Regions from separate parts of the Kitasatospora sp. NPDC041988 genome, predicted to be linked through region 3. Evidence: riboswitches for the same ligand, from Rfam matches in the RefSeq annotation. Region 3 holds a riboswitch; each other region holds the start of a gene.
The links. Region 3 has a riboswitch for S-adenosylmethionine ahead of ACZ6NC_RS33240 (helix-turn-helix transcriptional regulator). Riboswitches for the same ligand answer to the same signal wherever they lie in the genome.
Positions count from the first base shown of each region.

Region 1 (7,702 bases), on a different contig from region 3:
CTGCCCGGGCAGGTGCTGCGGGGGCGCCAGCCCGGCGCGGACGGCCGCACTGTGCCTACCGAGACGACCGCGGCTTGCGACACCCTCACCGCCGTAGTCGAGCGGTTCCGCCGGCGCGGCGTGGTGACCGCCATCGACGCCGTCGTCGCGGCCAACGCCGACGCCGCGTTCCTGCGGGCCGGTGCGCGCGTCGTCGTCCCGCCGGCCACCGCCCTGCTCACCGGCCGGTTGGGGGAGTCGACGCCGGACGGTGTGCAGTGGTCGTTCCCCGAGCCCGTCTTCCCCGTCACCGTGGTCCTGGAACTCTCCCGCGATCCCGCGCTGGTCGACCCGGCGCTCGCCGCGACCGCCACCCGCGACCGGACCGCCGTCCCCACCGCCCGGGGTGCCGACCCCTCCCAGGACGGCGCGCTCACCCTGGCGGCGTTCGCCGAACAGGTCCAGCGGGCGGTGCCGGTCCTGCGGCTGGCCACGGCGCCGGGCCGTACGTCCGACACCGACGTCTGGGCGGTCGTCTTCGCCGCCGACGGCATCGAGAGCGTCAGCATCCAGCCCCCGTGCGAGATCGCCGGCACCCGGCAACCGCGTACCTTCGCCCTGCGCCCGCTGAGCACCACGCTCATGGCGCGCCGGCGCGTGACCACGCCCGGTTTCGACGTCCTGACCGGGCTGTTGACGGGTGATCAGATCGCCGACTACCAGGGCATCGACCTGGAGGTGTGGGCCAGGACCTTCCTCGCGGACGTCGAGCTGCTGCTGTCGGCCGCCTACATTCAAGGGGTGTACGCGCTGGGCCGGGACGTGCTCGACGCGGTCATCGGCGTCAAGAAGACGCTCGCCGGAGCCATCGCGGAGGGCCTGGACCACATCCTGGCCGGGCAGGCACCCGCCGACGCCGACCCCGAGCGGGCGGCGGCCGTCGAGAGACTGCGGCAGGAGCTGCTCGTCTCGTTGACCCGCGGCTACGCGACCTCGGCCGTGGTCCAGTACGACACCAGCGCCTCGTCCCCGTGGCCGGGCCCGTACGCGCGGCTGTCCGGCAACCCGGTCGTCGACTACGGCGACGTGCCCGCGCACCTGCGGACCGCGACGCTGTCGAACGGCAAGGTCCCGCTCGCCGACGGCGACTCGCAGATCAGCTTCCTGATCACCGTCCCCGATGTGGCCACGCACGCCGTGCTCGACCTGGCCCTCGACTTCGCGGGCGTCGAGCTCGAGTTCGGGATCGAGCGGGAGGTCGAAGGCTATGAGCGGTCCGACTGGCTGACCTTCGTCACCCCGCTGAGATCGGGCTCGCCGGCCACCCTCGACTTCTCCCTCGGCGCCCCGCGGGTGCCGATCCCGCTGCGCGCCTACCCGCCGATGCCGATCCTGCTGGACCATCACGCCGACGTCCCCACCTCCGCCGCGCGGCTCGCCGACGCGGTCCACTGGAAGTACCGCTTCTCGGTGCAGCACCAGTCGGCCGAGCAGGACACCATCGAGCTGCGGGTCACGTACAACCGGCCGGCCCCCGTGCCCGCCGCGGCCCCGACCGACGACCTGTTCACGGCGCTGGCGCGGTACACGGCGGTCTCCGCCCCCCTGCTCGGACTGCTGGCCGGGCTGCCCGACTGGGAGCGCGCCGACGCCGACCGGCGCACCGCGCTGGCCAACGCCCTGGGTACCTACCGGACGCTCGCTTCCGCCGTAGCGGACGCCTGGGCCGCGCACTGGGGAGGCGACGCGCCCGGCCCCACCGAGCGGGCGCTCGCGGCGACGGCCGGAGGCGGACCGGTGCCGGACGTCTACCAGTACGAGCTCGGCCTCGCCGCCGAGGACGGCTGGTACACGACCCTGCGGCTGACCCGCACGGTGGAGTCCGGCCCGGGCGGGGTGGGCCGGCCGGAGCGGATCGTGTGCGTCACGGCGGCCGGTGAACGCCACGAGCTCACGCCCTTCGAGCCGGAGGTGTGCGGGTGCGCCGACGCCGACCACTGCTGGTGCTACGCCTTCCCGCTCCGCGCGGTCGAGGCGTTCACGCTGCTCACCTTCGAGGTCACCCTCCCGCGCGTCCACATCGCGTCGTACCAGAGCGCGTCGGCCGGCGCCCGGGTCACCCGCAACGCGCGACTGCTCGGCGAGGGCTGGCCGGACACCGCACAGGCCTTCGTGTACCGGACCCCGGAGGTCGGCCAGGCCGAGCCGGTGGTGCCGTTCATCGACCTCACCGGCGCCATCGCCATCGGCCCCTGGGACCCACCCGACCACAATCCGCTCACGGCGATGTTCGACACCGTCTTCGATGGCGACCCGGCGGGCCGGACGATCGCGATCGGCGCACGCTACGAGTACACCCTCGTCCCCGGCAGCCCGCCGGTGTCGGCGCTCCTGCCGGTCGTCCAGTCGACCGTGGGAACGTACGACGAGGACACGGTCCCGGCGCTCACGCGGGCACTCGTCGGGTGGGGCGAGCGCGAGCAACCCGAGACGGACGGCGGTGCCTGGGCCTTCCGGGTCAGTCTCTACTCGTCCGTCGACGCGTCACTGCAACGGCCCGTGCTGCAGCTCAAGCACGTGTCGTCCGCGCAGACCGCACCGCCAGGGCCACCCCGTCGAGTCTGACCACAGCGGCTCACCGGCGAGCGGGTGCCAGGCGGACCGAACCGCCGGGTTGCCGACCTGCCGTTGAGTGGTTTGCATGGAGATGAACCCTGCTGCCGTCGCCGAGTGACCGGCCGTTCACTGCCGCACGACGCCTTTCATGGAGCAAGCATGCGCGCACGACGTCACCTCGCGTTGGTCGCCGCGGTTGCCGCGCTGGCGCTCTTCGGCAGCGTGCCCCTGGCGCCCACAGCGCTCGCCGCGCAGCCGCAGCCCCTTGCCGAGGGCAGGAAGTGGTCCGGTTACGTCGCGACCGGCAAGGCCTACGACTTCACCGAAGTGCGCGCCAGTTGGATCCAGCCGGCCGCGGACTGCAGCGACCCCGACGCGAGTGCGGCCTTCTGGGTCGGCCTGGACGGCTGGAAGACCGGCCGGATTCTTGAGCAGACCGGCGTCGCCGTGAGCTGCGATGGTGGCACGCCGGAGTACTACGCCTGGTACGAGATGTTGCCGGCGTACCCGGTTGTGTACAACGACCCGGTCGTGCCCGGCGACCTGCTTGAGGCCAGTGTCGTCTACGTCGGTGAGACGTACGAGCTCACCCTCCGCGACGTCACGCAGAAGTGGGTCGAAACCACCTCTACGAAGCCGCCGGACGGAACGGACCCCAAGCGGATGACGGCCGAAGTGGTCGCCGAGGCGCCGACCAGGCAGTCCGGCGGGGTGCGGCCGTTGGCCGACTTCGGCAAGGTTTCGTTCACCGACTGCTACGTCAACGGAATGAGCCTCGGGGCCAATTTTCCCGAGGACATCACCATGGTCAGGGACGGTGTCGAAAGGGCCGCGCCTGGAGCGCTGACCGCCGGCGGGACGGCCTTCGACGTGATGTGGAAACACAGCTGAGCATGGCGGCTGCCCGGCACCCGGTCGCGGGCTCCGCCGTGTCGTTCTACGCGGGGAAGGGCGCCGAACCGTCCGCGGAGAAGGGACGGTCGGTCGGATGGCCGGTCGGATGCTGGTCTGTCGGTGGTCTGTCGGTGGTCAGGTCCGGCGCAGGGCCTCAGTGAGGTGGCGGGCGGCTTCGATGACGGCCTGGGCGTGCAGGGGGCCGGGGTGGCGGGTCAGGCGCTCGATCGGGCCGGAGACGGAGACGGCGGCCACGACGCGGTTGGAGGGGCCGCGGACGGGTACGGCGACCGACGCCACGCCCGGTTCGCGTTCGCCGATCGACTGGGCCCAGCCGCGGCGGCGGACGCCGCTCAGTGCGGTGGCGGTGAAGCGGGCGCCCTGGAGGCCGCGGTGGAGGCGCTCGGGCTCCTCCCAGGCCAGCAGGACCTGGGCGGCCGAGCCGGCCTTCATCGGCAGGGTGCTGCCGACCGGGACGGTGTCCCGCAGGCCGGAGAGCCGCTCGGCGGCGGCTACGCAGATCCGCATCTCGCCCTGGCGGCGGTAGAGCTGTGCGCTCTCGCCGGTGACGTCGCGCAGGTGGGTCAGGACCGGGCCCGCGGTGGCGAGCAGCCGGTCCTCGCCCGCGGCGGCGGAGAGTTCGGAGAGACGGGGGCCGAGGATGAACCGGCCCTGCATGTCCCTGGTGACCAGTCGGTGGTGTTCGAGTGCGACGGCGAGTCTGTGGGCCGTGGGCCGCGCCAGACCGGTGGCGGCGACCAGCCCCGCCAACGTGGCGGGGCCTGACTCCAGTGCGCTGAGCACCAGAGCGGCCTTGTCGAGAACGCCGACACCGCTGGTGTTGTCCATGGGTAGTACCAAGTCTCTTTCTTCGAGGCGCGGTTGACCCGCCGGCCGCACGGTGGCGGCAGGCGGAATCGGCGCGCGGCGCCGTCGGCGGTGTGTCGGGTGGGTCACGTCCCGCGCCGTTGCGGGGCCGCCGGTAGGAGCCGGGGAGGGGTGGGGGAGAGCGCGTCGCGTCCGAGGAGCCGAGGAGCCGAGGGGGCGCGTCGCGTCCGGCGGGCCGAAGCCCGGGGCGGGCGTCCGGTCAGCGTGTGCGGGCGCCGGCGACGGGGGTCGGCATGGCGGCCCACGCCGGGGCGCCCGGCGTGCGGCGTCCGGCGTGCGGCGTGGTGCGGCGTCCGGTGTGCGGCGTGGTGCGGGGCACGGTGAGCGGTACGGCGGACGACGTGCGCGGGCACGCGGGGGCGGACGCGTCGGGGGCGCCGGCGACGTCAGGGACGTCAGGGGCGCCGGGGACGTCGCTCGGGGCGGGCCGCTTCAGCGCGCGCGGATCCCAGGCGACGGAGGGCAGAGAGAGCACCGCTTCTCCTCATCTCTCCCGGCGCCACGTTGGCGCCGGGCCGGAGTTGGCACTGATCCCGGCGGTCGGGCCCGTGGTCGGGCGTCGACATGACCGGGGAGTTGCCGGGGCTTCGTAGGGCCGATCCCTCCACCCCTCTGGATGATTCGCCAGAAACCATACAAGACCGTCGCGCCGCTCTGCCAACGGCCTCCCGTGCCGGGTGATCGCGAGGTGTTCGAGACGGGTCTCTGCCTCCCCCGGCCGACGTGAGTGGCGGCATTCGCAGCTGCGCACCCGCGTTCATGACTTCGGGGCCGCAGGTGTGTCGAGGCCGGCGCCGAAGGACCCGGGGGCCTCGGCCGGGGTGGCGGCGTCGGTGGCCGGACCGTGCTTCGGCGCGAGGGCATCGAGCTCGTCGAGCATCTCGCGGGTGAAGCCGAAGTAGTAGGTGGCCAGGAGGCCTGTGGCGTATCCCGTCACCAGACCGGCGGCGTAGACGGCCGCGCTGACCCCGAGGCCGCGTGAGCCGGTCAGCAACGGGAACAGCGCCCAACCGGAGGGGCCGATGGCGGTCGAGCCGATGGTGGCACCGAGCTGGCCCAGCAGCCCCACCACGGCCCCGCCGCAGGCACCGCCGAGACAGGCCGTGACGAACGGCCGCCCGAGTGGGAGCGAGACCCCGTAGATCAGCGGCTCGCCGATGCCGAGGAACCCCGCGGGCAGGGCGGACCTGATGGTCGCCCTGATCGAGGCGTTGCCGCGCAGCCGCAGGTAGACGGCGACGGCGCAGCCGACCTGTCCGGCCCCGGCCATGGCGAGGATCGGCAGCAGCTCGGTGGAGCCCTGCTGCTGGATCAGGGTGGTGTGGATCGGGATCAGCGCCTGGTGCAGGCCGAGCATGACCAGGGGGAGGAACAGACCCCCGAGCACCAGCCCGGCAAGGGCGCCGCCGTGGGACAGCAGCCAGGTGGCGAGATCGCCGATCGCCGTGGAGACCTCTCCGGCGACGAACATCAGGCCGAACAGGGTGGCCAGGCCGGTGACGAGCACGGTGACCGTCGGAGTGAGCAGGACGTCGAGGGCGTCGGGCATCACCCGCCGGGTCCACCGTTCGACCTGGACCGCCAGCAGTGCGGCGGCGAGCGCTCCGATCACCCCGCCCTGGCCCGGCGCGAGGTGGTGGCCGAAGACCTCCACCTTGGAGACCCCCGCGTAGACGGTCACACTGGCCACGGCGCCGCCCAGCACGGGTGTGCCGCCGAACTCCCTCGCCGTGTTGTAGCCGACGAAGACGGCGAGCAGGGACATGAACCCCGAGGAGATCGCGGTGAGCGCCGGCACCAGGCCGGGAGCCCAACCGAGGTTGGTGAGCGCGCCGTTGACACCGGCCACGATGCCGCAGCCGATCAGCGCGGGGATCAGCGGCACGAAGACGTTCGCGATCCGGCGCAGCGCGAGCTTGACCGGGGTCGCGTTCCTGGCCCCGGCCTCCGCCCTGATCGCCGCGCCGCGCCGGGCCAGGTCCTCGGCGCCGACGGCGGCACCGGTGCCGGGGCCCTCCCGGGCGTCATCCGGTCCTGGGGCGGCGCCGTCGTCCTCCCGCTCCCGTCGCCCGTCGAGGAGGGCCTGGAGTGCGGGTGTCACCCGGGCCACGACGCCCGGGCCGAGGACGATCTGATAGGTGCCGTCCTTGACGACGCCCAGTACGGCGGGAAGGGCGCTGAGCTTCTCCTCGTCCACGAGGGAGCGGTCGCGCAGGCCGAGCCGCAGCCGGGTCATGCAGTGGGCGACGGAATGGATGTTGGCGGGGCCCCCGACGAGCGGGAGGATGGCTTCGGCGGTGGCACGATGCTTGTCGTCGGACATGACGGGCCTTCCGTGGGCTCGATGCGGAATGTCAGAGCTGCCGGAGCGCGTCGCGCGGGCGACCGACGGTGCGATGGAGCAACGCGGCGGCCGCCGGAGCGTCGAGCGAGCCGAGGATCACCAGAATGGCGCTCGCGACCTCGCCGCCCGGGGCAACTCGCCGCCGGCGGCACGCAGAGCCTGATCCAGGGTTCTGTCGTCCCTGTCCGGGCGTTTCCGGAAGCCTCAGGGCCCGGGCTGCCGGCGGGTGTCCACACCGTTGTGTTCGTCCGGGGACCGCGCGCGGATCCCTCTGCTGGGAGACCATGCCCTCATGGACACCGAGACGGTCGTACGCACCCGCCGCGCCCTGCACGCGGTGGCCGAACTGGTCCTGGCCGGCCCCCAGTACCGGGCCGGCGGCACGATCCGGCTGCGCGCCTGTGCGGGCGGTTTCGCCACCAGCGTCGAGCCGCAGCTGCGGGTGATCGGCGCGGAGCTGGTCGCGCCCGGGCAGGTGCTGTCCCTCGAACGGACCACCTGCAGCGCGCTCGGCGCGGCCCTCGGGCTCACTGTCGGTGCTCCCGTCGGGCTGTACCAGGACGGGCCGGGCATCGCCGCCGACGAAGCCATCGAGGCGGACCCGTCCGCCGCCCGCCGGCTCGCGCACTGCTTCGCGCTCGGCGACGCCGCGCTGCGCGGGCTCTTCGCGGGGGCGGACCCGGTCATCTGGCCCGAGCATTTCGACATCGGGGTGACCGCCGGCGAAGCGAACTACGGCATCTCACCCGGCGACGCGTTCCAGCCGGAGCCGTACGCGTACGTCGGCCCGCACGCCCCGCTGCAGGGTGCGTTCTGGAACGCGCCCTTCGGTGCCGCCCGGACGATCCGTCAACTCGGCGGCGTGGTCGGCATCATGGCCTTCCTGGAGCAGGGCCGTCGACTGGCCGACGGAGCCTGAGCGGTCCGGCGGACATCGAGCCGTGATCGCCCTCTGCCCGACGAGTGCGCACGCAGGAGCCG
Region 1 is NZ_JBVJCO010000012.1:150,805-158,506, forward strand. It holds gene ACZ6NC_RS15030 (hypothetical protein) at 1-2,604, shown strand, start outside; gene ACZ6NC_RS15035 (G1 family glutamic endopeptidase) at 2,755-3,486, shown strand; gene ACZ6NC_RS15040 (IclR family transcriptional regulator) at 3,625-4,338, opposite strand; gene ACZ6NC_RS15045 (hypothetical protein) at 4,577-4,852, opposite strand; SAM riboswitch class I at 4,859-5,000, opposite strand; gene ACZ6NC_RS15050 (PTS transporter subunit EIIC) at 5,135-6,700, opposite strand; gene ACZ6NC_RS15055 (hypothetical protein) at 7,014-7,640, shown strand.
Region 1: it holds a riboswitch for S-adenosylmethionine, as region 3 does, so the genes downstream of both, ACZ6NC_RS15045 (hypothetical protein) here and ACZ6NC_RS33240 (helix-turn-helix transcriptional regulator) in region 3, are expected to answer to the same signal.

Region 2 (7,702 bases), on a different contig from region 3:
GGACGGCCGCTTCCGGGGCGGCTTCGGCGGCGAGGGCGTCGGCGAAGGCGGTGTTGTAGGCCGTGTAGGCCTGCCATTCGGTGCGGAAGCCGGCGTCGAAGGAGGGGGCGGTGGGGGTGGCGTAGAGCAGGTGGTGGACGAACCAGAGGGTCGAGTTGGCCACGCCGTTGTAGGCGCGGGCGAAGGTCTCCGGGTCTATGTCCAGCATGCGGACGGCCTGTCCGCCGACGTCGTGGCCGGCCCGGTCGAGGCGGCCGTCCGGTGCCTCCCGGGCGGCCCGGCGGTCGGCGTCGCCCAGAGCCGCGCAGACCCAGACGGCGTTGGGGTCGTCGATGGCGGAGAGCCCGGAGACCAGGCCGCCTCCTCCTCTCCGGAGGGTCAGCGTGCCGTCGTCCGCGGTGCTGAACGACACCGGTCCCCGGTTGGAGGCCACCAGGACGGGGGCGGTGCCGGTCGGATTCGAACGTTCGGTCGTGAGATCGCCCATGACTGGTTGGTTGCCGGGGGTCTGCGGACCCAAACCCTTCAGTGCCGGGTGGCGTACTCGGGGACGGTGTGCATCGGAGGGCGTTCGAGGGCGGTGACCGGGTGGGTGTGGGCGGTGAACGCGCGGGTTTCCGGGTCGCGGGTGAACTGGGTGAGCAGCGGGTGCACCAGGTCGGCGGAGGCCTTGAGCCGGTGGGTGCGGTCGAGCCGTTCCAGTGCCGTGCGGTAGATGGTGGCGGCCATCCGGCCGAGCGCCTGGCCGTCCTGGTGGCGGTGGTGGCGGACGCCGACGTCCACCTGGGCGAGGGCGTCCAGGCCGGCGGTCTCCAGGGCGTCGACCAGCAGGCCGAGTTCGACGCCGTAACCGGTGGGGAACGGGAGGCGTTCGAGCAGGGAGCGGCGGGCCGCGTACTCGCCGCCGAGGGGCTGGACGAAACCGGCGAGTTCCGGCCAGTGCAGGTTGAGCAGCGGGCGGGCGACCAGCTCGGTGACCCGGCCGCCGCCGGCCGGCACCACGGCTCCGTCGGTCTCCAGCGGCCTGTCGTACATGGCCTTGACCAGCTGGATCTCCGGCTCGGTGAGCAGTGGGCCGATGATGCCGGAGACGAACGCCGGGTCGAACTCGCGCAGGTCGGCGTCGACGAAGCAGACGATCTCCCCGCTGGTGACCAGCAGCGAGCGCCAGAGCACCTCGCCCTTGCCGGGGGCGGCCGGCAGCCGGGGGAGGATGTCGTCGCGGTGGACCACCCGGGCGCCGGCCTCGGCGGCCGCGGCGGCGGTGCGGTCGGCGGAGCCGGAGTCGATCACGACCAGTTCGTCGACCAGTGGCAGGCGTTCCATCAGCTCGCGGCGGATGGTGCGGACGATGTCGCCGACGGTGGCCTCCTCGTCCAGGGCGGGCAGGACGACGCTGACGGTGCCCGCGCGGCCGGCGGCCCGCTTGGCGTCCAGCAGGGTGCGCACCGGACGGTCGGCCGCGCTCCACGAGCGGCGGCGCAGCCAGGACGCCGCCTGCGGGAGGAGCTCGGGTGTCGGGTCGGCGGGCACGGGTCTCTCCTCGGCGGGATCGGTCGGGACGGGCTGGGTCGGGCTGGGTCGGGATCGGGCGGGTCGGGACTGGCTGGGACGGGTCATCTCGCGTGGCGGACGGTCCCGTTCAGGGTTGACGCCTTCGGATACAGTCTTCGTACAGCGGTCGGACCTTCGCACGCCGGGGTCACCGTTGAGCAAGACCAACAACTTCACAGAGCTCATCCAGAGGGACTGAGGGAACGGCCCGTTGACGTCCCGGCAACCTTCTCGCGCGGCCGTCACGGGCCCCGGCGGGACAGGTGCCAATTCCGGCCTGTGGCGCGACCGCGCCACGGGGAAGATGAGGAGAGAGGCCTCCGCCATCATGGCTATCACTGCGACTCGCGTTTCCGGCGCTGCACCCGTAACCGTTGACCTCGGCCCCGCCGCCGCGCTGTCCTGTCGCGAGTGCGGCTCCCGGTTCCCGCTCGGTCCGAGCTTCGCCTGCCTGGAGTGCTTCGGGCCGCTGGAGATCGCGTACGACTTCGGCAGTGAGGCCGCGGAGGAGCTGCGCAAGCGGATCGAGGCCGGTCCGGCGTCGATCTGGCGGTACGCGCCGCTGCTGCCCGTGCCGGCCGATGTGGCCGGGAAGCCCAACCTGAACCCCGGCTGGACCCCGCTGGTGAAGGCGGACAACCTGGGCCGCGAGCTCGGGTTCACCGCCCAGCTGCACATCAAGGACGACTCCGGCAACCCGACCCACTCGTTCAAGGACCGCGTGGTCGCCTGTGCGATCGAGGCGGCGCGGGCGTTCGGTTTCACCACGCTCTCCTGCTCCTCGACCGGCAACCTGGCCGGTGCGGTGGGCGCCGCGGCCGCCCGGGCCGGTTTCAAGTCCTGCGTGTTCATCCCGCACGACCTGGAGCAGGGCAAGGTCGTGATGGCCGGTGTCTACGGCGGTGAGCTGGTCGGCATCGAGGGCAACTACGACGATGTGAACCGCTTCTGCTCGGAGCTGATCGGCGACCCGGCCGGCGAGGGCTGGGGCTTCGTCAACGTCAACCTGCGCCCGTACTACGGCGAGGGCTCCAAGACGCTGGCGTACGAGATCTGCGAGCAGCTGGGCTGGCGCCTGCCGGAGCAGATCGTGATCCCGATCGCTTCGGGTTCGCAGCTGACCAAGATCGACAAGGGCCTGCAGGAGCTGGTCAGGCTCGGTCTGGTCGAGGACCGGCCGTACCGGATCTTCGGTGCCCAGGCGGCGGGCTGCTCGCCGGTGTCGGCGGCCTACAAGGCCGGCAGCGACGTGATCCGCCCGGTCAAGCCGGACACCATCGCCAAGTCGCTGGCGATCGGCAACCCGGCCGACGGCCCGTACGTGCTGGACATCGCCCGCCGCACCGGCGGCGCCGTCGAGGACGTGACGGACGCCGAGGTGGTGGCCGCGATCAAGCTGCTGGCCCGGACCGAGGGCATCTTCGCCGAGACCGCGGGCGGGGTGACCGTCGGAGTACTGAAGAAGCTGGTCGAGACCGGGCAGCTGGACCCGGCCAAGGAGACCGTCGCGATCAACACCGGCGACGGCCTGAAGACGCTGGACGCCGTCTCCGACGCCGGGATGACCGCCGTCATCCGCCCGACGCTGGCCTCGTTCCGCGACGCCGGTCTCGCGTCCGCCTGACCCCTCCACCCCGCCGCAAGGAGAAGCCCCCATGAGCGCCAACGTCCGCATCCCGACCATCCTGCGCACCTACACCGGCGGCGCCGCCGAGGTGGCCGCCGAGGGTTCCACCCTCGGCGAGGTCATCGCCGACCTGGAGAAGAACCACGCCGGGATCGCCGCCCGGATCCTGGACGACACCGGCAAGCTGCGCCGTTTCGTGAACGTCTACGTCAATGACGACGACGTGCGGTTCGCGGAGGGCCTGGCGACCGGGATCGCGGACGGCGCGAGTGTTTCGATCATTCCCGCGGTGGCCGGCGGCTGCTGAGCCGCGCCACTGACGGACGGCCGTCCGGGTGTACGGAATTTCGTACACCCGGACGGCCGTCGCATTTCCCGGAGCGCTTCCTGGAGTGCTTCCGGGCGTTCCCGGGCGTTCCCGGGGAGTTCCCGGACGCTTCCGGTGCTGCTTTGCAGGCCGCCTGCCCGGTCGTTTTCCCCGGCCGTCGCCGCGCGCCGCATTCCGGCGGGAATATTTACCGGGCCAGTCGGAGTAGAGTGTCGCTCGGCCGGGAAGAGGGCCTCCCCTCCCCCTCACCCCGGTCGTCGCCCCCCTGTCGCGCCCGTACCGCCGGTGTCTGTCCGGCCGCTGAGACCGGCGCCGGGCCCGCGGCCGTGAAACATGTCAGGCCGATGTCAGAATTCTTGAGGGCATTTGGGTAATTCGTCCGCTATGTCCGGCGTGAAATGTGAAGTTCCTGAGCTTTTGGTCCGTCCTGTCCCCTGACGGGCCGGGGGAATTCCCGGTGGCTGGCCCTGTTGCAGAGGGCGTCGATCCGGATACATTCAGCCGCGGTCGACGCAATCGCCCCTTCATCGGACACCGTCCGATGGTCTCGGCGGGGGATTGTGGCGTGCACGGCTGCGCCCAGGGGGGGTTCCCCGGGCCGGCCTCAAACCAGACCCGGGCCCGCGACCTGCGGGCGCGTGAAGGGCCAGCACAGCACTAGGGGAGTTCGGAATGGCTCAGGGCACCGTCAAGTGGTTCAACGCGGAGAAGGGCTACGGCTTCATCGCGGTCGACGGTGGTGCGGACGTCTTCGTCCACTACAGCGCGATCCAGATGGACGGCTACCGCACCCTTGAGGAGGGCCAGCGGGTCGAGTTCGAGATCTCTCAGGGGCAGAAGGGCCCGCAGGCGGACATGGTCCGCGCGGCGGTCTGACCTTTCCGGCACCCAGGAGTTCGGCTCGGCCCATCGGCTGGTGCACCTCTTGCTTCGCCACGGGCCCGTGCGACACGCGTCGCACGGGCCCGTCGCCGTGTCCGGGGAGTGGCCGGTACGGCTCGCGGGTTGCCCATTGGGCTTGCACTCGCCCACCCAGAGTGCTAATCATTGGCGTTAGCACTCACAGCGTGAGAGTGACAGCGGACCGGGTCGGTGAGGCCCCCGGGAGCGGTAGGGGAAAGGACCCCCGCACACCAGGGCCGTCCGTCGCGGGCACCCCTTGGTCCGAGCAGTCGACCGTGTCCCGGAGGACCACTTCTGATGGCCAAGATCATCGCCTTTGATGAGGAAGCTCGCCGCGGCCTTGAGCGTGGCATGAACCAGCTCGCCGACGCAGTGAAGGTCACGCTCGGCCCCAAGGGTCGCAACGTCGTGCTGGAGAAGAAGTGGGGCGCCCCCACGATCACCAACGACGGTGTCTCCATCGCCAAGGAGATCGAGCTCGAGGACCCGTACGAGAAGATCGGTGCGGAGCTCGTCAAGGAGGTCGCCAAGAAGACGGACGACGTCGCGGGTGACGGCACCACCACCGCCACTGTGCTCGCCCAGGCGCTCGTCCGCGAGGGTCTGCGCAACGTCGCCGCCGGCGCCAACCCGATGGCCCTCAAGCGCGGTATCGAGAAGGCCGTCGCCGCCGTCTCGGACCAGCTGCTGGCCCAGGCCAAGGACGTGGAGACCAAGGAGCAGATCGCCTCCACCGCCTCCATCTCGGCCGCCGACACCCAGATCGGCGAGCTCATCGCCGAGGCCATGGACAAGGTCGGCAAGGAAGGCGTCATCACCGTCGAGGAGAGCAACACCTTCGGTCTGGAGCTCGAGCTCACCGAGGGCATGCGCTTCGACAAGGGCTACATCTCCGCCTACTTCGCCACCGACCTGGAGCGCATGGAGGCGACGTTCGAGGACCCGTACATCCTCATCGCCAACTCCAAGATCGGCTCGGTCAAGGACCTGCTCCCGCTGCTGGAGAAGGTCATGCAGAGCGGCAAGCCGCTCGTCATCATCGCCGAGGACGTCGAGGGCGAGGCCCTGTCGACCCTGGTCGTGAACAAGATCCGCGGCACCTTCAAGTCCGTCGCCGTCAAGGCCCCGGGCTTCGGCGACCGCCGCAAGGCCATGCTCGGCGACATCGCCATCCTCACCGGTGGCACCGTGATCTCCGAGGAGGTCGGCCTCAAGCTGGAGAACGCCGGCGTCGACCTGCTGGGCACCGCCCGCAAGGTGGTCATCACCAAGGACGAGACCACCATCGTCGACGGTGGCGGCGACAGCGACCAGGTCGCCGGCCGCGTGAACCAGATCCGCGCCGAGATCGAGAACAGCGACTCGGACTACGACCGCGAGAAGCTCCAGGAGCGCCTCGCCAAGCTGGCCGGCGGCGTGGCCGTCATCAAGGCCGGCGCGGCCACCGAGGTGGAGCTCAAGGAGCGCAAGCACCGCATCGAGGACGCCGTCCGCAACGCCAAGGCCGCCGTCGAGGAGGGCATCGTCGCCGGTGGTGGCGTCGCGCTGCTGCAGGCCGGTGTCGCGTTCGACAAGCTGGAGCTCGAGGGCGACGAGGCCACCGGTGCCAACATCGTCCGCGTGGCGCTGGAGGCCCCGATCAAGCAGATCGCGACCAACGCCGGCCTTGAGGGCGGCGTCGTGGTGGAGAAGGTGCGCAACCTCCCCGCCGGTCACGGCCTGAACGCGGCCACCAACACGTACGTCGACCTGATCGCCGAGGGCATCATCGACCCGGCCAAGGTCACCCGTTCCGCGCTGCAGAACGCCGCCTCCATCGCGGCGCTCTTCCTCACCACCGAGGCCGTCATCGCCGACAAGCCGGAGAAGGCCGCCGCGGCCGCCGGCGGCGGCATGCCGGGCGGTGACATGGACTTCTGATCCTCCGGGGTCGGTCGGTTCCTGATCGTACGGGCGGTTCCCCTCGGGGAGCCGCCCGTGCGGCGTTCTTCGGGACGTTCTTCGGGGCGGGCGCTCTTCGGGACGGACGCTCTTTGGGACAATGGACGGATGGCTTCCTCCGACGACATCGAGACCGCCCTGCACAACGCGCGGGCGCTGATCCTGGCCGACCTGACCGCGAAGGACGTGGCGGACGCCGCCGTGGTGTCGCTGGTCGAGACGGCCGTGACCCACCGCCGCTGGTGGCTGGAGCAGTGGCCGGACGGCACCGAGTACGTGCTCGGGCTGGTCGCCCAGGACGTCCAGGACGCGCTGCTGGAGGCCTACGGCCGCTGGCCGCTCTGCGCCTCCTGTGCGGCCGACGGGGACCCGCACGCGCTCGGCGTCGAACCCGAGCTGGGCCCGGACCCGCACTGGGTCTGCGGCAAGGAGGGCATGGTCGTGGCGCCCGTCGGGCACCTGTCCTAGCCCTCCGGCTCCTGGCCCTCCAGTGCGGCGAGTTCGGCGGCCAGGTTGGCGCGGGCCGGGGTGTCGAAGCGCGCGTGGGCGGTGGGGGTGCGGTAGAGCGCGGGCAGTGCGAGCAGTTGGCGCAGGACCGCCGCCCGGCCGGCCCGGAAGTCCGGTTCGGGGACGAAGGCGTACTCCTCCCGGACGGCGGCCGCGTACACCGCGTACGCCTCGGGGGTGGCACCCAGGACGGCCAGGTCCGCGTCGCAGAGCACCTCGCCGTCGCGGTCGCCGGGCTCCGGGTGGTGGGTGACGGTGAGCCGGACCAGCCGGGCCACCTCGGCGGTCCGCTGCTCGGGGAGGCCGGCCTCGGTGAGTGCCCGGACGGCGAGCGTGGCGCTGCGCTCCTCGTTCTCGGAGCGGTCGGGGCGGTAGACGGCGTCGTGGAACCAGACGGCGAGGCGGACGGTGTCCGGGGCCTCGGCGTGCGCGGCCAGCGCGTCCACCTGGTGCAGCATCGCCCGCAGGTGGTCGGTGGTGTGGTAGCGGCGCTGCGGCTCGGCCCAGCGGCGCAGCAGGTCGCGCCCGTACGGTTCGGGGTCGGCGCTCGCGCCGCAGCGGCGCAGCAGGGCGGTCCAGGCGGTGAGCAGGTCGTCCGTCGGCATGGGAGCCATTGTGGTGGCCCGGCTCGCCGGGGGTTCGGCGGGGGGCTTCCACTGGACCTATATGTAGTTTGACGATATATGTAGTTCCATGACCGAACGCTCCATGCAGGAGCCCACGCTGCTTCTGCTCACCGCACTGGCCGACGCTCCCAGACATGGCTACGCGCTGATCCAGGAGGTCGCCGCGATCTCCGGCGGCCGGGTCGCGATGCGCACCGGCACGCTCTACGGCGCCCT
Region 2 is NZ_JBVJCO010000028.1:126,640-134,341, reverse strand. It holds gene ACZ6NC_RS26445 (alpha,alpha-trehalose-phosphate synthase (UDP-forming)) at 1-487, opposite strand, end outside; gene ACZ6NC_RS26440 (glucosyl-3-phosphoglycerate synthase) at 526-1,533, opposite strand; SAM riboswitch class I at 1,734-1,865, shown strand; gene thrC (threonine synthase) at 1,883-3,178, shown strand; gene ACZ6NC_RS26430 (MoaD/ThiS family protein) at 3,210-3,488, shown strand; gene ACZ6NC_RS26425 (cold-shock protein) at 4,182-4,385, shown strand; gene groL (chaperonin GroEL) at 4,710-6,332, shown strand; gene ACZ6NC_RS26415 (hypothetical protein) at 6,462-6,821, shown strand; gene ACZ6NC_RS26410 (HD domain-containing protein) at 6,818-7,465, opposite strand; gene ACZ6NC_RS26405 (PadR family transcriptional regulator) at 7,554-7,702, shown strand, end outside.
Region 2: it holds a riboswitch for S-adenosylmethionine, as region 3 does, so the genes downstream of both, thrC (threonine synthase) here and ACZ6NC_RS33240 (helix-turn-helix transcriptional regulator) in region 3, are expected to answer to the same signal.

Region 3 (7,702 bases):
GCCGGTGCGGTTGGTGGAGTCGGTCTGGCCGTAGTCGTAGACGACGGCGAGGTCGGTCTTGCCGTCGCCGTCGAAGTCGCCGGCGATGGGCTTGCTGGCGGTCCAGTTCCAGCTCTTGACGGCGTCGTCCTGGCTGTCCCAGACCTTGACCGGTGTGTTGAAGCCGTTGCCGGTGCTGGTGAAGGTGAAGAGCTTGCTGCGGTTGCGGCCGTCCTCGCCGCGGCCCATGTCGTAGAGGACGCCGACGTCGGCCTTGCCGTCGCCGTTGAAGTCGCCGACGGTCAACTTGCTGGACGCCCAGTTCCAGCTGTCCGAGCCGCTGTCCCACACCTTCTTGGGGGAGTTGAAGCCGGTGCCGTTGCTGGTGAACGTCCACAGCCCCGAGTGGCTGCGCTCGCCGTCCTTGCCGTAGTCGTACAGCACCGCGACGTCGTCCCGGCCGTCACCGTCGAAGTCGCCCCTGACCCGGGAGCTGTCGTCGGTGGAGGCGGTCGACTCGTCGTCCACGATGTTGTTCAGCCGGATCGGCCGGTACTCCTCCGAAAGGGAGAAGTAGGCGTACGGGATCACCCGGTGGTGAACGCCGCTGCTGCTGAACTCGTAGCCCCAGTAGGACGTCCTGGAGGAGTCGGTCCACTTCTCGAACAGGACGATGTGGCCGTACCTGCCCGGGTTGGGGTTGTTGAGGGCGTCACCGGGCTTCAGCTCGTCCTTGGTGATCGCGTGGGCGACGCCGGACGGGATGAAGGTAGGGGTGGCCTCGCCCGGACCGGGCAGGCCCCACGCCATGGAGACATAGCCGGAGCAGTCGGTGCGCCAGCCCTGGTACGACCCCTCCATGCTGTACACCAGGCCCTTGTCCACCCAGGTGGCGGCGCGGCTGAGGACCTCGCTGCGGGTGATGGGCTGGGCAGCGGCGAGCGGTGCGGCCAGGCCGTCGGCGCGCAGCTGGGAGGTGGGGACGCCCTGTCCCAGGCTGGGGCGGTCGTCTGCCGCCGGACTCGCCGGATTCGCCACGGCGGCGCGGGGTTCGGCGGTGGCGCGGGGTTCGGCGGTGGCGCGGGGTTCGGCGGTGGCCGCCGGAGCGGCGGCAACCGCACCGAAGGCAAGGGCCGTTGTCACCAGAGCGGCAACGGACGAACCACGGGCTATGAGAGAGATCTTCATGTGGGCTTTCTGTTTTCAGGCAGCCTTCGGCGTACCGAGGTGCATGGTGAATTCGGTGAGATGGTCCGGAGCCGAGTGGACGGTGGTCCGCGAATTCCGCCGTCCTGGTCGGGGTCACGCCTCTGTGCTGGTACTCAGGCAGCAGCGCGATGGCGCCGATTCATGGCTTCAGCGTCTGACTCTTCGTCTGCACAGCACACATCGGGGCAGGACCCGGTTCGGGCACTGCTCATGTCTCGCCACCCCGGAGCCCCCCTCGGCATCCCCCATCGAACAACGGCAACAGCTGCCGTCACCTAACCGACGTGTCCCGGCGGGACGATGTGACAGGACGCTGAAGAAATTCTGAATTTCTCGGCCGAGGCGTCGACGGCAGCGTCTTCTCCATCACCAAATCTGTTTGCCGACCCGGGTGCCGCCTGGGTAGCGTCGCCGGCTGTGACCCCGACTCTGCGCACCGAGCGGCTGCTCCTGGAGCCGTACGTCCCCGACGATGAAGAGGGCTTCGTAGCCCTGTTCCAGGACACCAGGGTGTCGCAGTGGATGGGTGACGGCCCTGCTTCCGCGGCTGAGGACCACGCCCTGTTCGGGCGGATCTTCACCAAGGTCTATGCCCGGGACCTTTTCGACGTCTGGGCCGTTCGCCGGGACGGGCACCTGGTCGGGCATGCCGAGATCAAGCGGACCGACGTGGTCGGGGGCCACGAGATCGTCTACGCGCTGGCGCCGGCGGCCTGGGGGCTCGGTCTGGGGACGGAGCTGGCAGAAGCGATCATCGCCCATGGCTTCGGCACTCTCGGCCTGACCGAGGTCTACGCCACCGTGGCCGCACCGAACCAGGCCTCACTGACCCTGCTGGAGAGGATCGGTTTCGAGCATGTCCGGGACATCGAAGAGGACGACGGAAGCACCACCCGCGTGCTGGTCCGACGTCTGACGGCGAGCGGCAGGTCGCCCCTCGCCGGACAGGGGATCCGCTGATCGAGGTACTACTGGTCGTGGCGCCGACGCGCGAGATGGACGGTGATGTCGGCGGCGATCTCGACCGTCTCCGGTAGCACCTGCCTGATCCGGCGGAAGACCTGGTCCTGCTCCGGGAGCGGCAGTACGAGATAGGCCGAGACGGTCGAGAGATGGCCGACGTAGTCGTGAGCACTCATCGTCAGACGTCGTTCGATGACGGACTGTTGAACACCGGTGAACCACTCGGACCGTCGGAGCTCCGTACCCGGCCACTGCAGGTCGTGCGTCGGCGGCGTCCCGTTGTTCGACGGGACCTCGTCGCTCTCCAGGAACGGCGCCCGGGCCGCGCGGACAGCCTCGTCCACAGCAGGGTCGGCCAACCGTGCCGGCCCGCCGAAGGAGGCGAACACACCACCCGGCTCCAGCAGTTCGGCCATGCGTGACCACCGGCCCTCCGGGTTCGTCCAGTGCAGCGCCGCTGCCGCGTAGACCAGCCCGTACCGCTCGCCCGGCCGCAGGTCCTCGAACGCGGCCTGCACCGTCGTGACGTCTGCCGGCACATGCTTGCGCAGCTCGGCGAGCATGGCACCGTCAGGCTCGGTCGCGGTGACCGCGACCCCCCGGTGGGCGAAGAGGCGGGTCGCCTTGCCCGTCCCGGCGCCGATCTCCAGGGCGGTCCGCAGCGGACGGCCCGCGTACGCCGTCACCAGGTCAAAAAGCTCCGTGGGATACCCCGGCCGGAACCGCTCGTAGGCTTCCGCCATCACTCCGAAGCTCAGTGCGCGACTCGACATGCCGAGCATCCTGGCACGGGCTGCGCCGTCCGTGCCTGGATTTTCGCGCCGCCCGGCGGGCCTCGGCCGTTGCCGGGGGGCTCCCGCGTGCCACGGGTCCTCACCGCACTGTCGACGCCCCTCCACGTCGAGCGCGGAGCGGAGCGGAAGGATGCTCTTAGCCGTGTTCCGCCGAGCCGGTGAGCCGGAGCTTGCGCTGGGCCCGCTGGTAGAAGGTGGTGTGGCCGAGTCGAACGACGCGTGCGGCGGCGGGCAGCATGGTCACGTCGACGACGTCGCCCGGTGAGACGTGGCCGGTCAGGAGGCCGTCGGCCTCGACGGCGAGGTCGCCGCTGTGCGGCAGGACCTCCAGTCGAAGCCGCTCGCCGCTGGAGAGGAAGACGGAGCGGTTGAACGCGGCATGCGGAGCCACGGGCGTGATCAGCAGCCCCTCGGCGTTGGGGGAGACGATCGGGCCGCCGGCGGAGAAGCTGTACGCGGTGGAGCCGGTCGGTGTGGCGACGACGACCGCGTCGGCGGTGTAGGACACGAAGGGCTGGTCCTGGACCCGTATGGCGACCGCCGCGGACTTGTGCCCCGGGCTGCGCAGGAGAACGACGTCATTGAGGGCCGTCTCCTGGGCGGCCCCGAAGCGGGCGTGGACCCCGGAGCGGACCTCCACGGTGAAGCGGCGGTCGTCGATGGCATCCAGCGCGGCGGGGAGTTCCGGGATGTCGACCTCGGCGAGGAAGCCCAGGCGTCCGACGTTGACGCCCAGGACGGGCGCGTGGCCCCCGGTCGCGAGCCGCATGGCGCGCAGCATGGTGCCGTCCCCGCCCAGGCTGATCATCAGGTCGGCGCTCGCGGTCATCTCCTCGGACTCGACCGGAATGGCCTCGCAGCCGATCCGTGCCACCTCCGCCGCCAGCCCCAGGACCTTCGTACCGCGGGCCCGGCTCCACCGGACCACGGCCTCCACAGTGGGCGCGCAGGTGCGCTCGGGGTGGAGCACCAGCCCCACCGTGCCGATGAATCCCATCCGGAGCACCTCGATGTCGACCAGGCCGCTGTTGCTCACGTGCTCCCTCCAGTCACGCACAGCCGGTCGCCGGCTTCAAGGTCACCGCCGGGCTTCGGTCCGTCGCCGGTGTCCTCGGCGGATCGCCGCCGGGCCGGTGACCGATCCGCTGCTCGGCGTGACCGCGCCGGCGGATCCGGCCACCGGCCGCGAGGCCCGGCAGGTCCGGGGAGCTCCCGCGTGCGGGGTGGCCGTCACTCCTGCGGCACCCGTGTGGTGCGGGCGCGGGGTGTGGTGCCGCCAGCCATGGCCGGCCGTCCGTCCCGCAGGTGCGGCCCGGCGGCCCACCCGCAGCGGCCGGGCGGGTCAGCCGGCGTCCGCGAGCAGGTCCTCCGAGAGCGTCCACAGGCGCCGGGCGTTGTCCGGGTCCACGGCGTGGCGGGCCACGCCGTGCAGGGTGCCGGCTGCCGCCTCCCGTACCCGAACCGCCGCCGGGCCGGCTGGGCCGGGGTGCCGCCGCCGGGCCGCCGCGGCCGCGGTGCCCCGGGCGGATTCCTCCACCGGGGCCACCCTGCCGCTTCTGACCAACCGTCAATTCGGGGGCCGGCCGAAACCGGGCCACCGCCCACCGGCCCACTGTGGCAGCGGTGTTGCGCCATCTTGCGGGAGGGTGTCGCCGGGCGCCCGGCCCGCCGTGACGTGGCTGCTGACGGGCCGGACGCCGATTGACGGGATCGCCGACGCCTTCCTAGACTCGGGACTGGCGAAGAACGTCAGCCCAGGGCCGCCGGGAAGGCGGGACTTGGAGGACAGGCCCCAGGCCCCGGCCGGCTGACTGGCCCCCCCACCCTGCGGTGGGGCGTCCCGGGGAGAGCCAGGCGGCATGGCCTCGTGCCGCAAGCGCAGTCATGGCCGGGGTGGGCGGGGGACGGAGAAGGTCGTGGAACAGCGGGCGGGCGGGCGGCACAGCGCGGGCCTCAGGCTGGTGGCCAGGCTCGACGTCGACCTGCGTCGGCGCGCCAGCTCCCTCTGTCGCCGACGGTGACCGGCCGGCCGGGCAACTGAACGCCCGGACCGCGGCCGGTCCGTCCGATCCCCTCACCCCGACCCCGCGTGAGGAGGAGCGCCCCGCGGCCCGCCCTCCCTGCGCGCCTGCTTCAGGAGGACGGATGTCCACCTTCCCTGCGCCCGCTCCACGTGACCTCCCGAGAGCTCTGCCGGCCGGCCGGGAGCCCGAGTACCGGCGCCTGCACGAGGCGTTCGACCGGTGCACGGCCGGCACCGGAGGCGTGATCGTCCTGCACGGGTCCGTCGGCAGCGGCCGCAGCGACCTGCTGTACGCGTTCACCGACACCGCGGCGGACCGCGGGGCGACCGTGCTCGTCGGCACCGGCTCGCCGCTGGAGCGCGAGTTCCCGCTCGGCCTCGCCCGCCAGCTCCTCCAGGGCGCCGCCCTCGAACCGGAGGAGGCGGCCGCGGCGGAGACCCTGCTCGCCCAGGGCGCCGCCGAGGGCGCCCGCCCCACGGCGGACGGCGCACCCGGCCGGCTCACCCAACGCACACTGGAGGGCCTGTTCGCCCTCGTCCGCGGGCTCGCTGAACGCGCCCCCGTCCTGATCGCGGTCGACGACCGACAGGACACCGACCCGCAGTCCCTGGAGTTCCTGCTCTACCTCGTCCGCCGTACCCGCAACGCCGGCGTGCTCACCGTCCTGAGCTCGCGCGAGACGATGACCCCGCCCAACCCCTTCTTCGAGGTCGAACTCGCCCGCCAGCCGCACCACCAGCACATCCGGCTCGACCTGCTCCCGGGGGACCTCGTGGCCGCGCTGTTCCGGGAACGCCTCGGCGACGCGGCCGCCGCCCGGCTGGCCGCCGACGCGCACGCCCTGACCGGCGGCAACCCGCTGCTCGTCCGGGCCCTGATCGGTGACCAGGAACGTGTGGGCGGGCCGGCCCCGGCGACGGAGCTGGCGGTCGGGGAGGGCTACCGGCGAGGGCTGATGCACTGCCTGCACCGGATCGACCCGCTCGCGCTGCGCTACGCCCGCGGCGTCGCGGTGCTCGGTGCGTCCAGCACGCCCGAACTCCTCGCCGAACTGCTGCTGCTCGCCCCGGACTCGCTGCCCAGGGCGCTCTACCTGCTCCAGTCGGCGGGCCTCTTCCGGGACGGCGGCTTCCGCCACCCGACCGCCGCCGGTGACCTGCTGGCCGCGATGCGGCCGCACGAGCTGGCCGGGCTGCACCGGCGGGCGGGCGAGCTCCTGCGGGTGTCCGGGGCGGCGGCGGAGACGGTGGTCGGGCACGCGAGGGTGGCGGAGGGGCACCTGCGGTCGCCGTGGGCGGTCCTGGTCGCAGCTCCCGTTGCCGCCCCGGACGAGGCCCTGGCCGCGGCCCCGGTGGCGGGAGCCGGGCCGCGGGCCGCGCCGCAGCTGCCGCTGTCGCTCGCGCCCGCGGTGCCGGCCGGCGTGGAGGCCGGCGGCCCGAGTACGGGCGGCTTCGGGAGCACGCGCGGGTTCGGCGGGTTCGGCGCGGCCGGGGTGAGGGGCTTCGGTGGCCTCGGTGTGGTGGTGGCAGGCTCGGCCGGAAGCGCCGAGAGCGCGGCGGGAGCGCCGAGCACGGGGGGCTTCGGTACGGCGCACGGGATCGGCTCGGGCGCCGTGGCCGGTCCGGACGGCGTGCCGGGCACGCCCGGGCCGGACGCCCCGGTCAAGGCAGCCGGCAGCAGCCCCACGAGCACCGGGGGCTTCGGGACCGCCGGGGGCGACGCCGGCCTCGGGGTGCCCGGCGGGGCGGTCAGCGCCGCCGCGATCGAGTGCGTGCCCACCCTGCCCGGCACGGTGGCGGACGAGGAGACCGCCCGGCGGCACGAGCTGAAGTCGATCCGCTACCTGTTCTGGCACGGCCGCGCCGAGGAGGGCGTCGCCGCGCTGGAGCGGTTCGAGGCCGCACCCGCCGATGCGGGCACCGCCGACGGCCTGCGCGCCTGGATCGCGTACTGGTACCCGTCGCTGCTGCCCGCGCCCGACCGGGAGCAGGCCACCGACCACCGGGGCGACGGCATGCGGCTGCTGGCCTCGCTGCTGGGCGGCACCACCGCGCCCGAGGACGCCGTCCCGGAGGCCGAGCTGATCCTGCGGGTGGGCCGGCTGGGCGGAATCCGCACCGAATCGCTGACCGCGGCGCTCACCGTGCTGCTCTACGCGGACCGCGCCGACCGCGCCGCCCGATGGTGCGGCCCGCTGGCGGAGCGCACCGGCGCGCGCTGCGGCCCCAACTGGCACGCCCTGTTCTCCGCCCTGCGGGCCGAGACCGCGCTGCGCCAGGGCGATCTGCAGGGAGCCGACGAGGCGGCCCGCGCCGCCTTCGCGCACGTGCGGCCGGAGGCGTGGGGAGTGGCCGTCGGCCTGCCGCTCTCCACCATGGCGGCTGCCCGGACCGCGCTCGGCCTGCACCAGGACGCCGCGCACTTCCTGGAGTTGGCCACCCCGGAGGGGATGGCGCGGACGCCGGCCGGCCTGCACCACCGGTACGCGCGCGCCGGCCACCGGCTGGCCGTCGGCCGGGCGGAGGAGGCGCTGGCCGACTACCGGGCCTGCGGCGAGGCGATGGCGCGCTGGGGCCTGGACCACCTGCCGGCGATCGCCCCCTGGCGGCTCGGTGCGGCCCGTGCGCAGCTCGCGCTCGGCCGGCCGCGCCCGGCGGCCGTCCTGGCGGAGCAGCAGCTCGCCCGGCTCGGGCCGGCCGGGCATCCGCGGATCCGTGGCCTCGCGCTGCGGGT
Region 3 is NZ_JBVJCO010000046.1:16,246-23,947, reverse strand. It holds gene ACZ6NC_RS33265 (FG-GAP repeat domain-containing protein) at 1-1,167, opposite strand, end outside; gene ACZ6NC_RS33260 (GNAT family N-acetyltransferase) at 1,606-2,148, shown strand; gene ACZ6NC_RS33255 (class I SAM-dependent methyltransferase) at 2,157-2,924, opposite strand; gene ACZ6NC_RS33250 (NAD(+)/NADH kinase) at 3,082-3,981, opposite strand; gene ACZ6NC_RS33245 (hypothetical protein) at 4,288-4,482, opposite strand; SAM riboswitch class IV at 4,720-4,830, shown strand; gene ACZ6NC_RS33240 (helix-turn-helix transcriptional regulator) at 5,091-7,702, shown strand, end outside.

Region 4 (7,702 bases), on a different contig from region 3:
CTCATCGAGCACGCTCCCAGTAGCTCGGGCCGACGGGCTCGTCGAAGTCGCCGGTGGCGACCAGGAAGCCCTTCTCGTCAGTGGTGATCTTCAGCTGCGGCAGCGGGTGGCCGGCCGGGCCGAAGATGACGCGCGCGCCGTCCGCCAGGTCGAAGGTCGACTGGTGGCAGGGGCAGAGCGCGTGGTGGGTCTGCTGCTCGTAGAGGCTGATCGGGCAGCCGACGTGGGTGCAGATCTTCGAGTAGGCGAGGATGCCCTCGAAGCCCATCTCCCGGGACGCGTCGTCCTTGATGTCCTCCGGCGCGATGCGCACCAGCATCAGGGCGTCCTTGGCGATGCGCTGCTGGAAGTCCTCGTCGTGGGTGTGCAGACCCTGCGGCATCGCGAAGGTCAGCGACCCCTGGATGACGTCCTCGGCCTTCATCGGCAGGTTGGTGTTCATGTTGATGAGCGCCAGCGGCTTGGCCGGGGTGGCCAAGTCCCAGCCGGTGTGCTCCAGCTTGTCCTCGGGCAGCGGGCCCAGGTCGCGCAGCAGCACCACACCGGAGAGCGGCACCAGGGCCATCGAGCCGATGAGGGTGTTGCGGATCATCTTGCGGCGGCCGAAGCCGGACTCGGCGGCGCCGGTCCTGAACTGCTCGATGACGTCGTTGCGGACCTCGTCGTCGGCCTCGATCGGGTGGCGCTCGGCCGGGATCTCGTGGTCCGACATCAGCGTGCGGGCCCAGTGGACCGCGCCCGCGCCGATCATGAACAGCGCCACGCCCAGGGTCAGGCCCAGCGCGAAGTTCAGCGCGCTGATGTGGCCCAGCGGGAAGACGTAGATGATCTTGTCCGGGTCGATGGCCACGTAGGAGGCGATGAACCCCACGGTGGCGAGCATCGAGACCACGAACATCAGCGAGACCTGGCGCTCCGCGCGCTTGGCGGCCCGCTCGTCGATGTCGGTGCGACGCGGTTCGTGGGCCGGCAGGCCCGGGTCGGCGAACGGATCGCCGTGGGCGGCCACCTCGTGGTGCCCGGCGGAGCCGTGTGACTCCGGGAGCTTCTCTTCTGGCATGTCCTGGCTCATGACTTCTTGGCCTTGGTGGTGTGGGCGGCGACCCAGATCGCGACCGCGATGAGTACGCCGAGACCGAAGATCCAGCCGAACAGACCCTCGGTCACCGGACCGAGGCTGCCGAGCGTGAGACCACCGGGGTTCGGCTCATCGTTGGTGGTGTGGCGGACGAAGGCCACGATCTGCTTCTTCTGCTCCTCGGGCATGGTGGTGTCCGGGAACGACGGCATGTTCTGCGGGCCGGTCTGCATGGCCTCGTAGATGTGCTTGGCGTCCACACCCTCCAGCGACGGGGCGTACTTGCCCTTGGTCAGGGCACCGCCCTGGCCGGCGAAGTTGTGGCACTGGGCGCAGTTGGTGCGGAACAGCTCGCCGCCCTTGGAGATGTCCTCGGGGTTGGTCGAGGTGAACTGCTCCTCCCTCGGGATCACCGGGCCGGGGCCGAGCGAGGCCACGAACGCGGCGAGCTGGTCGATCTCCGCCTGCGAGTAGATGTTCTTCTTGCGCGGCACCTGGGCGCCGGGCTGCTGGGCCGGCATGCGGCCGGTGCCGACCTGGAAGTCGACCGCGGCGGAGCCGACGCCGACCAGGCTGGGACCGTCGCTGCTGCCCTGGCCGTTCAGGCCGTGGCAGGAGGAGCAGCCCACGGCGAAGAGCTTCTTGCCCTCATCGATCGCGAGCGACTGCGCGGCGACGTCGGCCTGCGCCTTGTCGGCGGGCGCGAACGCGGCGTACAGCCCCCCGGTTGCCGCCAGGGCGAGAAGTAGGACGACCAGCGCCGCCAATGGGTGGCGCCGTCGTGCGGAGAGCTTTTTCACGGAATAACCCCGGTGTCAGGATCTGGTCGACTGGTGGTTGCACCCGGCGGCCGGTCTGGCCGGCACGAGGCTGCCTGTCTAGGGCTGCGCGCGCGGTCGGTCGGTGGGAGCGTCGGCACCGGCAAAGAGGCCCGTCGCCGGTGAGGGCGGGGGCCCGAGGCCGGTGGCCAGCGACCTGATCAGCTGGTTACTTGATCAGGTAGATGGTCGCGAACAGGCCGATCCACACGACGTCGACGAAGTGCCAGTAGTACGACACCACGATCGCGGCGGTGGCCTGCTCGTGCGTGAAGCGCTTGGCTGCGTACGTCCGTCCCAGGACCAGCAGGAAGGCGATCAGACCACCCGTCACGTGCATACCGTGGAAGCCGGTGGTGAGGTAGAACACCGTGCCGTACGGGTCGGAGGACAGCGAGAGGCCGTCCTTCTTGACCAGCTCGGTGTACTCGAAGATCTGGCCGCCGATGAAGATCGCGCCCATCACGAAGGTGATGACGAACCACGACCGGAGCTTCTTCACGTCCCCGCGCTCGGCAGCGAACACGCCGAGCTGGCAGGTGAGCGAGGAGAGCACGAGGATCGTGGTGTTGACCGAGGAGAAGGGCACGTTGAGGGCGTGCGCCTTCTCGCTCCAGAACTCGGCTCCCTTGACGGAGCGGAGCGTGAAGTACATCGCGAAGAGGGCCGCGAAGAACATCAACTCGGAACTGAGCCAGACGATCGTTCCGACGCTGACCATGTTCGGCCGGTTGACCGATCCGTGCGCGTGCCCGGTTTCTACTGCTGTTGCTGTCGCCACGACGGACATTATGTCGGTCCCTTATTCCGTCTTCACGCCGGGGGGTGTCCCTCGGAGTGTCCGGTGCGTGCGGTATGCCCCAGTGGGACCCGACGGAGCGTCCGGACGGGGGCTGAGCAGCGGCGTGTCCCTTTTCTGACGGTTCTTCGAAGGCCCCTTCGACCCCCTTGCCCAGCGTGTCGCTGCACGCCCGCGCGGCCCGCGGGGAGTAAGGGGAGTGGCCGTTCTGTCGGCCGTACGGGTGGACTGCACCGTCGAGGGTGACGCGCCGTCCTCCGGGCGGGTGAGTCGTGGGCGCGGCGGCTTGAGATGGATCTCGCGGGAGCGGCTCGGCGGCCGGTGATCGGGAGTAGCATCCGGGTTGAGGCGAACGTGGTCCGGATCACACTTTGAGGGAGCAGGGCCCATGGCGTACACGACCGACGAGACGCTGACCGTTCTCGTCTACAGCCACGACCGCAACACCCGCGAGCAGGTGCGGACGGCGCTCGGCCGCCGGCCGGCAGCGGACCTGCCGGAGCTGTCCTACCTGGAGTGCGCGACGACCCCCGCGGTGCTGAAGGCACTGGAGAAGGGGGGCGTGGACCTCTGCGTGCTCGACGGCGAGGCGGTACCGGCCGGCGGGCTGGGGCTCGGACGGCAGCTGAAGGACGAGATCTACGGCTGCCCGCCCGTGCTGGTGCTGATCGGCCGGCCGCAGGACTCCTGGCTGGCCGCCTGGAGCCGGGCCGACGCGGCGATCTCCCAGCCGGTGGACCCGGTGGCGCTGGCCGAGGCCGCCGCCACCCTGCTCCGGGCCCGGCTGGCGAAGCGGACGCCGGCCACCCGTTAGAGGAGGCGCATCTCAGCAGGAGAGAAGAAGGGTCGCGGCGGGACGGTGGCGTCCCGCCGCTCGATAGGCTGACTCCAACCCTACGGAGATCCCTTTCCGGGAACCGACGAGAGCTGGAGTCAGCCATGGTGAACGTGAACCCTGCGAACGGCGGCAAGGACCCCGTGCAGGTGGTCCGCACCTGGCCGGACATCCTGTCGGCGCTGTTGCGGGGCGAGGACCTGGGCCAGGCGGACACCGCGTGGGCGATGGACCGGATCATGAGCGGCGAGGCCTCCCCGGCCCAGGTGGCGGGCTTCATGGTGGCGCTGCGGGCCAAGGGCGAGACGGTCGGGGAGATCGCCGGCCTGGTGGACTCGATGTACGCGCACGCCGAGCCGCTCTCCATCCCCGGCCCGGCGGTGGACGTCGTCGGCACCGGCGGCGACCGCGCCAGGACCGTCAACATCTCGACCATGTCGGCGATCGTGGCGGCGGCGGCCGGCGCCAAGGTGGTCAAGCACGGCAACCGGGCCGCCTCCTCGGCGAGCGGCTCCTCGGACGTGCTGGAGAAGCTGGGCATCGCCCTCGACCTCTCCGCCCGGCGGGTCGCCGAGGTGGCCGAGGAGATCGGGCTCACCTTCTGCTCCGCCGCCATGTTCCACCCGTCGATGCGGCACGCCGCCACGGCCCGGCGCGACCTCGGGGTGCCGACGGCGTTCAACATCCTGGGCCCGCTGACCAACCCGGCCAAGGTGACGGCCCACGCGATCGGCTGCTTCGACACCAGGCTGGCCGGGCTGATCGCCGGGGTGCTGGCCCGGCGCGGCTCCAGCGCGCTGGTCTTCCGCGGCGACGACGGCCTGGACGAGCTGACCATCACCACCACCTCGCGGGTCTGGATCGTGCGCGGCGGCGAGGTCGGCGAGACCACCTTCGACCCGCGCGAGGTCGGCATCGAGCTGGTCGGCATCGAGGCGCTGCGCGGCGCGGACCCGGCGTACAACGCGGACGTCGCCCGTCGGCTGCTGGCCGGGGAGCGCGGGCCGGTCCGGGACGCCGTCCTGCTGAACACGGCGGCGGCGCTGGTGGCGCTGGACCTCACCGACGCGCCGCTCACCGAGCAGCTGGCCGCGGGCATGGAGCGGGCCGCGGCCGCCATCGACTCGGGCGCCGCACTGGACCTGCTGAACCGCTGGTCGGAGGCCACCAGCAAGGCGTGAGGCGGTGGTTGGGGCCCGTACGGGGGAGTGACCCCCGTGCGGGCCCCTTGTGCTGTCCGGATGGCGGACCTGTGTTTGACCACCCGGCGGACGCGACCTAGAGTCTTCGGCAGGTCATGAGTGACAGCGCAGAGCCCCAGCTTGCTGTCCGGCAACCCTCCGTCCGTGGCGGGGTGCCCTGGGTGAGGACCGGGTCCCGCGGCAATCCGTCCGCGTGACAAGCGCGGACGCCGGCTGACACGTACTCCCGGGGTCCTGACCCCCGAAGGAGTGCATCCTCATGTCCGTTGCCACCGAACTCTGCGCCCCCCTCGCCGTCCTGGGCCACGACGTCCAGGTCCCGCTGGCCAGCGGCGAGAAGGTCGGGTACGCGGCGCTCGACTACGCCGCCAGCTCCCCGGCGCTCCAGCGGGTCTGGGACGACGTCGCCGCCTACGCCCCCTACTACGGCAGCGTGCACCGCGGCGCCGGCTACCTGTCGCAGCTCTCCACCGACCTGTTCGAGCAGAGCCGCCGTACCGTCGCCGACTTCCTCGGCCTGCGCGAGGGCGACCAGGTGGTCTTCACCCGGGCCACCACCGACTCGCTGAACCTGCTGGCCGGCGCCGTCCCGGCCGGCACCCGGGTCTTCGCGTTCGAGACCGAGCACCACGCCTCGCTGCTGCCCTGGGCCCACGCCGGACTGGACGTCACCTACCTGCGCGCGCCGCGCTCGCGGGCCGAGGCGGTCGCCGCCCTGGACGCCGCGCTGGCCGAGGCCCCCGAGGGCCCCAAGCTGCTCTGCGTCACCGGCGCCTCCAACGTCACCGGCGAGCTCTGGCCGGTCGCCGAGCTGACCGGGACCGCGCACCGGTACGGCGCCCGGGTGGTGCTGGACGCCGCACAGCTCGCCCCGCACCACCGGGTCTCGGTGCGCGAGCTGGACGTGGACTGGATCGCCTTCTCCGGCCACAAGATCTACGCGCCGTTCGGCGCCGGAGTGCTGGCCGGCCGCGCCGACTGGCTGGACGCGGCCGAGCCCTACCTGGCCGGCGGCGGCGCCACCCGTACGGTGGCCCGGGAGGCCGACGGTTCGGTGGCCGTCCAGTGGCACACCGGCCCGGCCCGGCACGAGGCCGGCTCGCCGAACGTGATCGGCGCCTACGCCATCGCCTCGGCCTGCCGGGCGCTCACCGAGGCCGGCTTCGACGCGCTGGAGGCCCGCGAGCAGCAGCTGATCGCCCGACTGCAGGCCGGCCTGGCGGAGGTCCCGCAGGTCAAGGTGCTCAACCTGTTCGGTGCCGACTCGGCCCGGGTGGGCGTGCTCTCCTTCGTCGTCCAGGGCTGGAACAGCTCGCACTTCTCGGCCGCGCTCTCCGCCGAGTACGGCATCGGGGTGCGCGACGGCCTGTTCTGCGCGCACCCGCTGGTGCGCACGCTGCTCGGCGACGAGGAGGTGGCACCGTCCGAGTGCGGCGCGCCGGAGCCGTCGCTGCCGGGCGAGCGGAGCCTGAACGCGATCCGGGTCAGCTTCGGCGCCGGTACCCCGGACGAGCACATCGAGCGCTTCCTGACCGCCGTCCGCGAGCTGGTCACGGACGGCGCGGCCTGGAACTACCGCAACGAGGGCGGCCGCTGCGTCGTCGACACGCGGCGGGAGGGCTGAACCCTACTCGTCGAGGCCGAGGGCGAAGGCGGCCTCCAGGTCGTGCTGGGAGTAGGTGCGGAAGGCGATCTGGGTCTCGGTGTGGGCCACGCCCGGGACCTTGTTCAGCCGGCCGGGGATCACGTCGGCCAGGTCGTCGTGCCGGCGCACCCGCACCATCGCCACCAGGTCGTAGCCGCCGGTGACCGAGTAGACCTCACTGACGCCCTCGATGGCCGCGATCGCCTCGGCGATCTCCGGGATGCGGTCGACGCTGGTCTTGATCAGGACGATGGCGGTGATCACTGTTCGGGCTCCTTTGTGAGGTGCGGCCAGCGTATCGGGCGTCAGCCGGACCGTCGCGAGGGGCGGGTGGCCAGCGTGCAGGCGTACAGGAAGCCGGCCGAGAAGCCGATCACGTGCACGAGGTAGGCCACCCCGGGCCCGGCCGAGTGCACCGACCACCACTGCAGGGCGAACCAGAGCCCGAGCACCAGCCAGGCCGGGAACCGCAGCGGCAGGAAGAGCAGCAGCGGTACCAGCGTGGTGACGCGGGAGCGCGGGTGCAGCCGCAGGTAGGCGCCGAGGACGGCCGAGATCGCCCCCGAGGCGCCGATCAGCACCCGGGTCGAGTCCGGCGAGTGCGCCTCGGCCAGCGCGAAGCCGTAGGTGGCGAGCGAGCCGGCGGCCAGATAGAAGAGGGCGAAGCGGGCCCGGCCGAGCCGTTCCTCGACGGTGGGGCCGAAGACATGGAGGAAGAGCAGGTTGCCCAGCAGGTGCAGCCAGCCGGCGTGCAGGAAGAGCGCGCTGAGCACCGAGAGCGCCGGGTGCTTGCCGGGGGTCGGCCGGGCCGGGCAGCCGGGCACCGGGTCGGGGGCCTCGGCGAGCTGTTCGGCGGTCAGCGGGTGGCCGGCCAGCAGTTCGGCCGGGACGGCGCCCCAGCGTTGCTCGTACCGCTGCTCCGCGCAGACCCGGTCCTGGTCGCGCCCGTACAGCGGGTTGAGCCCGGCGGCCGGGCCGAGCAGGAAGACCAGCGTGTTGAGCGCGATCAGCGCGTAGCTGACGGCCGGGACGGGCGCGGCCGGGCGGTCGCCGCGCGCACCGGTGTGGTCGAGGACCGGGATCGCCATGCGGCCAAGCATCCCTCCGCCCGGCGCGGGCGGCACCGGGCTTACGGCAGGTGGGCTAGGGCGTCCGATCGCTGTGACCGGTGGTCGGGACGGTTGCCTCAGGCAATAGGCTTGGGGCGGGCATTCCCGCCTCCCGCCGCCGATGCCGGGGCTCCGGGGGGAGCGCCTGAGCCCACCCAGGGACCACCCGAGAGGACCCCCGATGACCGTCCCCGCCCTGACCGCCGAGACGCGTTG
Region 4 is NZ_JBVJCO010000002.1:139,897-147,598, forward strand. It holds gene qcrB (cytochrome bc1 complex cytochrome b subunit) at 1-5, opposite strand, end outside; gene qcrA (cytochrome bc1 complex Rieske iron-sulfur subunit) at 2-1,072, opposite strand; gene qcrC (cytochrome bc1 complex diheme cytochrome c subunit) at 1,069-1,878, opposite strand; gene ctaE (aa3-type cytochrome oxidase subunit III) at 2,066-2,686, opposite strand; gene ACZ6NC_RS03580 (hypothetical protein) at 3,084-3,509, shown strand; gene trpD (anthranilate phosphoribosyltransferase) at 3,635-4,711, shown strand; SAM riboswitch class IV at 4,824-4,941, shown strand; gene ACZ6NC_RS03590 (aminotransferase class V-fold PLP-dependent enzyme) at 4,992-6,356, shown strand; gene ACZ6NC_RS03595 (Lrp/AsnC ligand binding domain-containing protein) at 6,360-6,641, opposite strand; gene ACZ6NC_RS03600 (rhomboid family intramembrane serine protease) at 6,683-7,465, opposite strand; gene ACZ6NC_RS03605 (hypothetical protein) at 7,668-7,702, shown strand, end outside.
Region 4: it holds a riboswitch for S-adenosylmethionine, as region 3 does, so the genes downstream of both, ACZ6NC_RS03590 (aminotransferase class V-fold PLP-dependent enzyme) here and ACZ6NC_RS33240 (helix-turn-helix transcriptional regulator) in region 3, are expected to answer to the same signal.